Actinocorallia herbida: one gene and its partner. The protein of the gene in region 1 interacts with the protein of each later gene in a pairwise test. Links are inferred from orthologs where the notes say so. Each region holds a gene or a part of one and is shown in the gene's direction. Other genes may lie near its edges.

Region 1 (4,910 bases):
GCCCGGGATAGGCGTGGGCGGCGTGGCGGGGGAGGGCGGCCAGGTGCGCGCGCTCCAGCGGGGAGAGGTGGGCGCCGGGGGTGGCGGCGGCCTCTTCCAGGAGGAGGTGGACGAGGCCCGCGTCGATCGGGAACGAGTGGCCGGTGCGCTGCCGAAGGCGGGTCAGGGCGACGGCCGCTTCGCGGCGGCGCGCGGCGGGTGCGCAGCGCAGGGCCGAGGCGAGGACGCCGGGGACGTCACCGTAGAAGTAGGGGATGTCGTCGTCTTGGAACGCGTGCTTCGGCAGGGTCCGGGCGGCGTCGAGGACCGCGTCGACGACGGCGGCGGGAGGGTCGTCGCGCAGGGCGAGGAGCGCGGCGGTCGCGTAAGGCCAGTCGCCGTCGGGGACCGGCAGGGAGAAGAGGGCACGATCGCCGAGGAGCGCCGCCGCGAGGAGGCAGGTCGTGCGGGTGGCCGGGAGAGGGGCCGAGGAGAGCACGTCGTGCAGCGGGGGAAGGACGGCCCCGGCCTCTTCGGGGAACCACGAGAGCGCCCAGGCCGCGGCGCGGACGACGTACGGGTCGCCATCGCCGAGGAAGCCGACGAGCCCGGGGACCTCCCGGCGCACTGCCTCGTAGGCGGCCAGGGCGTCCGGATCGAGGTCGGGGTCCCCGGAGATCTCGGCCGGGCGCGGCAGCGACCACTGGTCGTCGTCCCCGGTGGCCAGCCGGCCGAGCAGGATGAGCCCCGGCACGTCCGCGAGCGGGTTCTCGAGCAGCCCGGCGAGGAACGGCACGGCCGCGGCGCTCGCGTCGAACCGGCTGCCCTGGTGGCACAGGGCCGCGAACAACGCGCCGAAGGCCTCCTCGGCCGCCTCCTCGTCGGTTCCGCCGAGCGCGCGGAGCAGCCCGGGGACGTCGGAGGCGTCGCCGTACGCATGGTGCAGCGCGCTCCAGTCGACCGCGTCGAGCTCGCTCAGGGGACGTCCCACGCACAGGACCCTAGCGGGAGCGGGCCGGCCGATCGACCGCGTCGATTTCGGCAGAGGCGTTCTGGCGGCCGGGCGCTGGTGGGGGCGGGGGCCGGGCGGGTTTTCCACAACGAGCGGCGGGGGCAGGGGGCGCGGGGTGATAGGTGTGGGGGGTGGGCGAGGACGGACTGATTCCGGGGACGGAGGGGCTGGCGGCGGAGGCCGCGGCCGAAGCGGCGGCGGTGCGGAAGAAGGCGGGCGGGAAGCAGCAGGCGGGGGTGCCCGAGGCGGCGGCGGAGCTGCCGGTCGCGCGGATCGCGGTGGACGTGCCGCTGCCGCACCTGGACCGGGTGTTCGACTACCTCGTGCCCGCGCGGCTCGACGCGCAGGCCGTGCCCGGCTGCCGCGTGCGGGTGCGCTTCCACGGCAAGCTCCTGGACGGATTCCTCCTGGAACGCGTCCCCGGTAGCGAGCACGAGGGCAGGTTGCTGTTCCTGGAGCGCGTGGTGTCGCCCGAGCCCGTTCTCGGCCCCGAGATCGCCGCGCTGGCGCGCGAGGTCGCCGACCGGTACGCCGGGACCTTCGCCGACGTGGTGCGCCTCGCCGTCCCGCCCAGGCACGCCCGCGCCGAGAAGCGGCGTCCGGCCGAACCCGCGCCGCGCCCCGCGCCGCCCGCCGACCCCGGCCCGTGGGCCGCCTACCCGGCGGGCCCCTCCTACCTGGCCGCCCTCGCCGAGGGCCGCTCGCCCCGCGCGGTCTGGACCGCCCTGCCCGGCCCCGAGTGGCCCGCCGCCCTGGCCCGCGCCGCCCGCGCCACCGCGGCCTCCGGCCGAGGCGCCCTCATCATCGTCGCCGACGGCCGGCAGGCCGCCCGAGTGGCCGCCGCCCTCACCGCCGAACTCTCCACCGAGCAGACGGCCCCCTCGGACGCCCCTTCCTCCGCCGGGCCTTCTCTCTCGGCGGCGCCGCCACCCGACGCCGGCGCCGAGAAGCCGTCGGCTCCGCCTGCTCCTCCCGGCGTCCCCGCCGACTCGGCGGAGGCCCCGGCGGCCGTGCCCGCCTGGCCCGGCGAACTTTCGTCCGCCGACGCGGCGGCCGCGCCCGGGGAATCGGCGGAATCCGCGCGAAGCGGCGAGCAGGGCCCGCCCGAGTCCATCGAGGGGCCCGACGGTGCGTCGGCGTCCCCGGGAGCCGACGCCGTGGCCGCGCCGAAGGGCGCGCGCGCCGGGGCGGGGGAGGGGTTCGTGGTCCTGCGGGCGGAGGACGGGCCGGAGCGGAGGTACGGGGAGTGGCTGCGGGTGGAGCGGGGGGAGGCGCGGATCGTGGTGGGGACGCGCGCGGCGATGTTCGCGCCGGTGCGCGATCTCGGGCTCGTGGTGCTCTGGGACGACGGGGACGACGTGCACGCGGAGCCGCACGCGCCCTATCCGCACGCGCGGGAGGTGCTGGTGCTGCGGGCGCACCGGGCGGGCGCGGGGGCGCTGTTCGGCGGGATCACCCGGACGGCGGACACGACCCGGCTCGTCGAGACCGGGTGGGCGCACCCGCTGACGGCGGCGCGCGAGACGATCCGGGCGGCGATGCCGCGGGTCAGGCCCGCGGGCGACGACGCCGAACTGGCCAGGGACGAGGCGGCCCGGACCGCGCGGCTGCCCGCGCTGGCGTTCCGGGCGGCCCGCGCCGCGCTCGCCGAAGGACCCGTCCTGGTGCAGGTGCCGCGCCGTGGCTACCTGCCCGCGCTGGCCTGCGCCCAGTGCCGCGAGCCCGCCCGCTGCCCGGCCTGCGCGGGGCCGCTCGCGCTCGGCTCGGCGGGCGGCGCGCCCGCCTGCCGCTGGTGCGGCGCGATCGCCGCGGCCTGGCGCTGCCCCGAGTGCGGCGGCACCCGGGTCCGCGCGGTCGTCGTCGGGGCCGGGCGCACCGCCGAAGAGCTGGGCCGCGCCTTCCCCGGGGTGACGGTCCGGACCTCGGGACGTGACGCGATTCTCACCGAGGTGTCCGGGAAGCCGGAACTCGTGGTGGCCACGCCCGGGGCCGAACCCGTCGCCGAGGGCGGGTACGCCGCCGCGCTGCTCCTCGACGGGTGGGCGATGCTCGGCAGGCCCGACCTGCGCGTCGCCGAGGAGGCCCTGCGCCGGTGGCTGAACGCCGCGGCCCTGGTCCGCCCGCACGGCGCCGTCGTGCTCGCCGCCGACGGCGGGATCCCCGCGGTGCAGGCCGCGGTCCGCTGGGATCCGGTCACCTTCGCCGAGCGGGAACTCGACGAACGCCGCGAGCTGCACTTCCCGCCCGTCGCCAGGATGGCCTCCCTCACCGGCCCGCCCGCCGCCATCCGCGACCTCATCGAGCACGCCCGCCTGCCCGAGGACGCCGAACTGCTCGGCCCCGTCCCGCACGCCGAAGGACGCGAGCGCGCCCTCCTGCGAGTCCCCCGCACCGGCTCCACCGACCTCGCCCGCGCGCTCAAGGAGGCCCAGTCCATCCGCAGCGCCCGGCGGGCCCCCGACCCCGTCCGCGTCGAACTCGACCCGCTCGAACTCCTGTGACCCCCGGCGCACGGTCCAGGCCGTTCGCGGAAGGGCGGGAGGCCCGGATCCGGTCGCCGGCCGTGATGTCGGGGGGAGGCGCGGGGGCGCTTTGGGAGCGGGCGGGTGGGTTCTCCTTTAGGGTTGACGGGTGGCTGAGAAGTGGGTGGAGAAGACCGTCGCCGGGTTCGACGAGTGGGCCGGTGAGCGCGGCGGCGCGGATCTGCACGGGGCGCGCATCATCGTGTCCCTGCTGGATCTGAACGAGACGGCGGAGCTGACCGCCGAACTGCTCGAGGAGACCCTCCTGGAGGACTTCCCCGAGAACGTCGTGGCGGGTCCCGACGACGCCCCCGCCGTGCTCGGCGCGGCTCGGGCCCTGGTGGAGTACCTGGCGCGCGGCGGTGAGCTGGCCGAGCCCGTCGCGGCGCGGTGCCGGGCGCTGCTCGACGACCTGGCTCCACGCCTGGCCGAGGCGCTGGCCGAAGCGAGCGGCGACGACGGCGAGGCGATGGAGTTCCTCGGCCGCATGATGGCCGCCGAGGGCATCGACCTGGACGACGAGGAAGCCGTCGAGGCGTGGATCGCGGCGTTCGAGGCGCTCCCCGAAGAGGAGCGGATGCAGCGCACCATGCGCCAGTTCGCGGCCGAGAACGTGGTGCCGCCGGTGCGCCTGGCCGCCGTGGCCGAACTCGCCGCGACGGCCCGCGAGTCCGGCCTGCTGCGCGAGGCGCTCGGCCTCGCCGACTGGATCGGCGCGCGCGCCGCGACCGACGGCAGGCTGTCGGCCGCCGACGCCGAGGCCGCCGCGACCGCGCTCGGCCTGCCCGTGCCCCGCGCGGGCGGCGGCGTGTTCCCCGAGGTCGAGCGGATGTACGACGCGCTCGGCGAGGTCGGCGTCATCGAGACCGACGGCGCCGAGATCCGCCAGGGCGACCGCCCGGACTCGGCGTCCGACGAAGAGGTCCTCGCCCTGTGGATCGCCCTCCTGGACGGCCTCGTCGGCCAGGAGTACGCCGAAGGCTCGTCGCTCAGCCCCGTCGAGGTCGTCTGGAGCGAGCTGCCCGGCGTCCTGCTGCGGATGTACGAGAGCGGAGAACCCGTCGCGATCGGCCAGCTCGTGGTCGACCTCCTGGAGCACATCCAGGCCGGGTACGACGTCGCCGACGGAGAGGTCTTCGCCGAGGGCGTCCCGCAGGCGCTGCGGCTCGACCTGGAGGACCTCGCGCGCTGGGGCGCCGTGACCTTCGCCACCGCCGACGAGGCGGCCCTCACCCCGCTCGGACTGTTCGCCGTGCGCGAGCTGCTCCTCGCCGAGGGCTACACCGCGCCGCTCATCGGCGACCTCGCCGAGTCGACGGCCGAGGACCTCATCAAGGGGCTGGGCTTCCACCGCGAGGACACCGCCGAGGAGGAGATCGCGCTCTGGCTCGCCAAGC
Region 2 (4,683 bases), 7.7 Mb from region 1 along the record:
CAGGGGACGCCCGGCGTCTACCGCTGGGAGATCGACCCGGCGGAGCTGTTCCGCACCGTGCGCAGGGCGCCGTCTCCGGCGACCCCCACGAGGACCCCCGAAGGGCGGCTCGCGCTACCGCTGGCGATGAGCGGCGGCCATACCGACGTGGAGATGCCGCCCTGGCTCATCGCCGCGGAAGACGGCGGGTGGGAGGTCTTCGGCCTGGGCCCCGCCGAAGACAAGGACGCGTTCTTGGCGCACGTGGGCGAGGTGCTGGAGTTCCCCGAGTACTACAACGCCCATAGCTGGGACGCCTGCTACGACCTGCTCACCGACATGGAATGGCTGCCCGCCCAGGTGGGCTACCTGATCGTCTGGCCGGGCTGGCGCGAGCTGTCGGAGGCGGCGCCCGAGGTCTTCGCGACCGCGCTCGAGGTCTTCGGCGACGCCGTCGAGGCGTGGGCCGAGAGCGAGACCCCGATGTTCGTGCTGCTCCCGGCCGGTCCGGGCGAACTGCCCGGCCTCCCCGAACTGGACGGCTAGCCCTCCGCGGCCGTCAGGGACTCGCGCAGCCACGCGATGTCCTCGGCCTGCCCCTCGCCCGGCGTCTCCACGACGATCGGGGCGGCGGCCTCCCGGCAGACGGCGAGGATCAGCTCGGGGTCGATCTGGCCCTTGCGCAGGTTGGCGTGCCTGTCGGCGCCGGAGTCGAACGCGTCGCGGCTGTCGTTGCAGTGGATCAGGTCGATCCGGCCGGTGATCGCCTTGATCCGGGTGACGGCGTCGATCAGGGCCTCTCCGCCCGCGTGCGCGTGGCAGGTGTCCAGGCAGAAGCCGACCTTCTCCGCCATCCCGTCGACGCCGTCCAGGGTTTCCCAGAGCTGGGCGATCCGGTCGAACCGCCGGGCCATGGCGTTGCCGCCGCCCGCGGTGTTCTCGATCAGCAGCGGGACCGGGCAGTCGAGCCGCTCGAAGACCTTGCGCCAGTTGTCGAACCCGACCTGCGGGTCGTCGGTGTCGCCCAGGTGGCCTCCGTGCACGATCAGGCCCTTGGCGCCGATGGCCGCGGCGGCGTGCAGGTGCTGCTGGAGCAGCTTGCGGCTGGGGATGCGGATCCGGTTGTTGGTGGTCGCCACGTTGATCCGGTACGGGGCGTGGACGAAGACCTCGACGTCCGACGCCGCGATCGCCTCCGCCAGCCCGTCCGGGGCGACGGGGGCCTTGAAGCTCTGGGGATCGCCGATGAAGATCTGGACGACCTCGGCCCCGACCTCGGCCGCGGCCTCGATCGGATCGAGTGCTCTGACGTGGGCTCCGATGCGCATACGAGTCAGATTATCGGCGAGTCCACAGCTTGGACCCCGTTTTGTCACCCGCAGAGGCTAGAGTCGAACACGACTTCGATAGGGAGGAGGACCGGATGGTAGAGGAGACGGCGAGGCACGCCGGGCGGTCTGCTGAGCAGGGTGTGAATGAATTCGCACAGCTCGACGACCACGCGCTGATCGACGAACTGTCCACCTTGACCACCCAGACGGCGCGCATGCGCGCCCGGATGTTCGACCTCATGGCCGAGCTGGACAGGCGGCGCGCCAACGCGGCATGACGACCTGCGACGCGCTGGTACTGTGGTCCGGTCCCGTACTGTGCGCAGAGCACGGACGGGCAGGCAGCTAGCCCTCCTGTCACGGACACGCCGTGACCGCATCAGTCCAGAGGAGGTAGGGACCTCATGCGTCGCTACGAAGTCATGGTGATCCTCGACCCGTCGCTCGACGAGCGCGCGATCACCCCCACCGTCGACCAGTTCCTGAACGTCGTCAAGACCGGCGGCGGATCGGTCGAGAAGGTCGACGTCTGGGGCCGTCGGCGCCTGTCGTACGACATCCAGAAGAAGTCCGAAGGCATCTACGCCGTCGTCGACCTCACCGCGGAGCCCGCGCTGGTCAAGGAGCTCGACCGCCAGCTCAACCTGAGCGAGTCGGTGCTGCGCACCAAGGTTCTGCGTCCCGAGGTCCACTAGTCCTCAGCGACTAGTCCTCCGGCGACCGGCCCCACACTCCAGGCGGGAGCGATAACCCATGGCAGCAGGCGACACCACGATCACCCTCGTCGGCAACCTCGTCGAGGACCCGAACCTGCGGTTCACCGCGTCCGGGCAGGCCGTCGCGTCCTTCCGGGTCGCGTCCACGCCGCGTTTCCTGGACAAGGCGACCAATGAGTGGAAGGACGGCGAAAGCCTCTTCCTCACGGTCAACGTCTGGCGTCAGGCGGCGGAGAACTGCGCGGAGAGCCTCCAGCGCGGTATGCGCGTGATCATCCAGGGCCGCCTCAAGCAGCGCTCCTACGAGACGCGCGAAGGCGAGAAGCGCACCGTCTACGAGATCGAGGCCGACGAAGTGGGCCCGTCGCTCAAGAACGCCTCGGCCAAGGTGACCAAGACCTCCCGTCAGGGCGGTGGCGGTTTCGGCGGCGGAGGCGGCGGCGGTTACCAGGGCGGCGGCGGAGGCGGCGGCTACCAGCAGGGTGGCGGCGGCGGTTACCAGGGCGGCGGAGGCAACTCCGGCGGCCAGGCCCCGCCCGCTGACGACCCCTGGGCCACCAGCGCCCCGTCCGGCGGAGGCTACTCCGACGAGCCCCCGTTCTAAACGAAGTATTCTGTCCATGATGTCCATTCCTGCATAACGCAGGGCTCTGCACTCTAGGAGCACCACGATGGCCAAGCCACCGCCCCGCAAGCCGAAGAAGAAGGTCTGTCTGTTCTGCCAGGAGAAGATCTCCTACGTGGACTACAAGGACACGACCCTCCTCCGGAAGTTCATCTCCGACCGCGGAAAGATCCGCGCTCGCCGGGTGACGGGCAACTGCACCCAGCACCAGCGTGATGTCGCTACGGCGATCAAGAACGCTCGTGAGATGGCGCTGCTCCCGTACACCTCGACCGCTCGCTAGGAAGGGGACGAACATAATGAAGCTCATCCTCACCCAGCAGGTGGCCGGCCTCGGTGCGCCGGGCGACGTCGTCGAGGTCAAGGACGGCTACGGCCGCAACTACCTCGTGCCCCGCCAGTTCGCGATCCTGTGGACCAAGGGCGCCGAGAAGCAGATCGCCGTGATCAAGAAGGCGCGCGCCGCCCGCGAGATCGCGACGTTCGACCAGGCCAAGGAAGTCGCCGACTCCCTCAAGGGCCTCAAGGTCGTCGTCAAGGCCCAGTCCGGCAAGAGCGGTCGCCTGTTCGGCGCCGTGACCGCCGGTGACATCGCCGACGCCGTCAAGGCGGCCGGCGGTCCGGACCTCGACAAGCGCCGCATCGAGATCTCGAACCCGATCAAGACCGTGGGCGCCCACCAGGTCACCGTCCGTCTCCACTCGGAGATCGGCGGAACGGTCAACCTGACCGTCGCCTGACGCTCACCAGCAGCCGCGCGAGGCCCGCATCCGCATCGGATGCGGGCCTCGCTCGTTTCCACGCCGTCCCGTCTGTGTGCCGTCCTGATCTCCGAGATGCCCCGTCAGTTCTCGATGACGGCTCGGCGGGTGCGGCGCCGGGCGGACTCCGGGTCGATGCCCTCCACGAGTGTGAAGATGTGCTCGACGCGCTCGGCGAGCAGATCAGGTGGCAGGCCGGCGAGACCGTGCGCCGACAGCTCGTCGATCGCCTGGCTGAGCCGGGCCAGCCTTTCCCCGTGTGGTGAACGCATGTTCGAAGTCTAGCGCGCCCCACTGACAATTCGAGCATGTTTTCGAATCGGGAGTCCGGGGCAGCTCTCAGCGGACGGCGCCCGTCACGAGCCAGCGGCCGGAACGCGCGCGGAAGGCCAGCGTGCCGAGCCGGATCAGCATCCACCAGCCGAGGGAGACCCACAGTGCGACGATCCCGTGGTCCGCGGCGAGCCGTACCGCCGGGACGAACGCCGCGAAGGTCGCCACTCCGGCCCAGGCGAGGTAGCGCATGTCGCCCGCGCCGATGAGGACGCCGTCGAGCACGAACACCAGGCCGCCGAGCGGCTGGATGAGCGCGACGACCACGAGCGCGTGCAGCAGCAGCGCAGAGACGGAGGGGGAGGCGTCGAACAGAGGGGGGATCGCCGTGCGGGTGGCCAGGAGCACGGCGCCGAACGCGCACGCGGCGCCGAGCCCCCACCAGAGCATCCGGCGCGTCACGGCGCGCGCCCTGGCGACGTCCCCGGCCCCCAGATGACGCCCCAGCAGCGACTGCCCGGCGATGGCCACCGCGTCGAGCAGGAACGACGACAGCATCCAGATGCGGGAGCTGATGCCGTAGGCGGCGGCCACATCAGTGCCCTGATGGGCGGCCGCCCTTGTGGACAACACGAGCGTCGCCTGGAGCGTCACCGTACGGATGACGAGGGCGAAGCCGGAGGCCGCGGCCGTGCGCAGACCCCGCAGGTCGGGCCGCAGCCCTGCCCGGTGCTTTCGTGCGAGGGAGACGACCGCGCCCAGGTAGACGAGTCCGCCCGCGGTCTGCGCGGTGACGGTGCCCCACGCCGATCCGGCGATGCCCCAGTCGAGGACGAGCACGAACAGCACGTTGAGCCCGAGGTTCAGGGCGAACATGGCCACCGAGACGGCCAGGGGGAACCGCCCGTTCTGGAGGCCGCGCAGGATGCCCGTCCCGGCGAGGACGACGAGCATGCCGGGGGCGCCCAGGAGAGCGACCCGCAGGTATTCGGTCGCGT

What was found.
Region 2: the proteins of EDD29_RS06925 (region 1) and EDD29_RS41765 interact in binary tests that used the Escherichia coli proteins (3 or more experiments, as listed by UniProt). The link is inferred for Actinocorallia herbida from one-to-one orthologs.

The regions. Positions count from the first base shown.
Region 1 is NZ_RJKE01000001.1:1,454,965-1,459,874, forward strand. The notes cover bases 810-3,807. They hold EDD29_RS06925 (primosomal protein N'), read left to right. Parts: upstream 810-1,122; coding sequence 1,123-3,492; downstream 3,493-3,807. Other genes in these bases: EDD29_RS06920 (hypothetical protein), read right to left, coding at 810-970; EDD29_RS06930 (hypothetical protein), read left to right, coding at 3,623-3,807. In the rest of the region: more of EDD29_RS06920, read right to left, coding at 1-809; more of EDD29_RS06930, read left to right, coding at 3,808-4,910.
Region 2 is NZ_RJKE01000001.1:9,163,122-9,167,804, forward strand. The notes cover bases 1,119-3,846. They hold EDD29_RS41765 (single-stranded DNA-binding protein), read left to right. Parts: upstream 1,119-2,063; coding sequence 2,064-2,630; downstream 2,631-3,846. Other genes in these bases: EDD29_RS41750 (deoxyribonuclease IV), read right to left, coding at 1,119-1,307; EDD29_RS46050 (hypothetical protein), read left to right, coding at 1,451-1,588; rpsF (30S ribosomal protein S6), read left to right, coding at 1,715-2,005; rpsR (30S ribosomal protein S18), read left to right, coding at 2,698-2,934; rplI (50S ribosomal protein L9), read left to right, coding at 2,951-3,391. In the rest of the region: EDD29_RS41745 (barstar family protein), read left to right, coding at 1-525; more of EDD29_RS41750, read right to left, coding at 522-1,118; more of EDD29_RS41785, read right to left, coding at 3,847-4,683. UniProt on the Escherichia coli protein: Plays an important role in DNA replication, recombination and repair. Binds to ssDNA and to an array of partner proteins to recruit them to their sites of action during DNA metabolism. Acts as a sliding platform that migrates on DNA via reptation.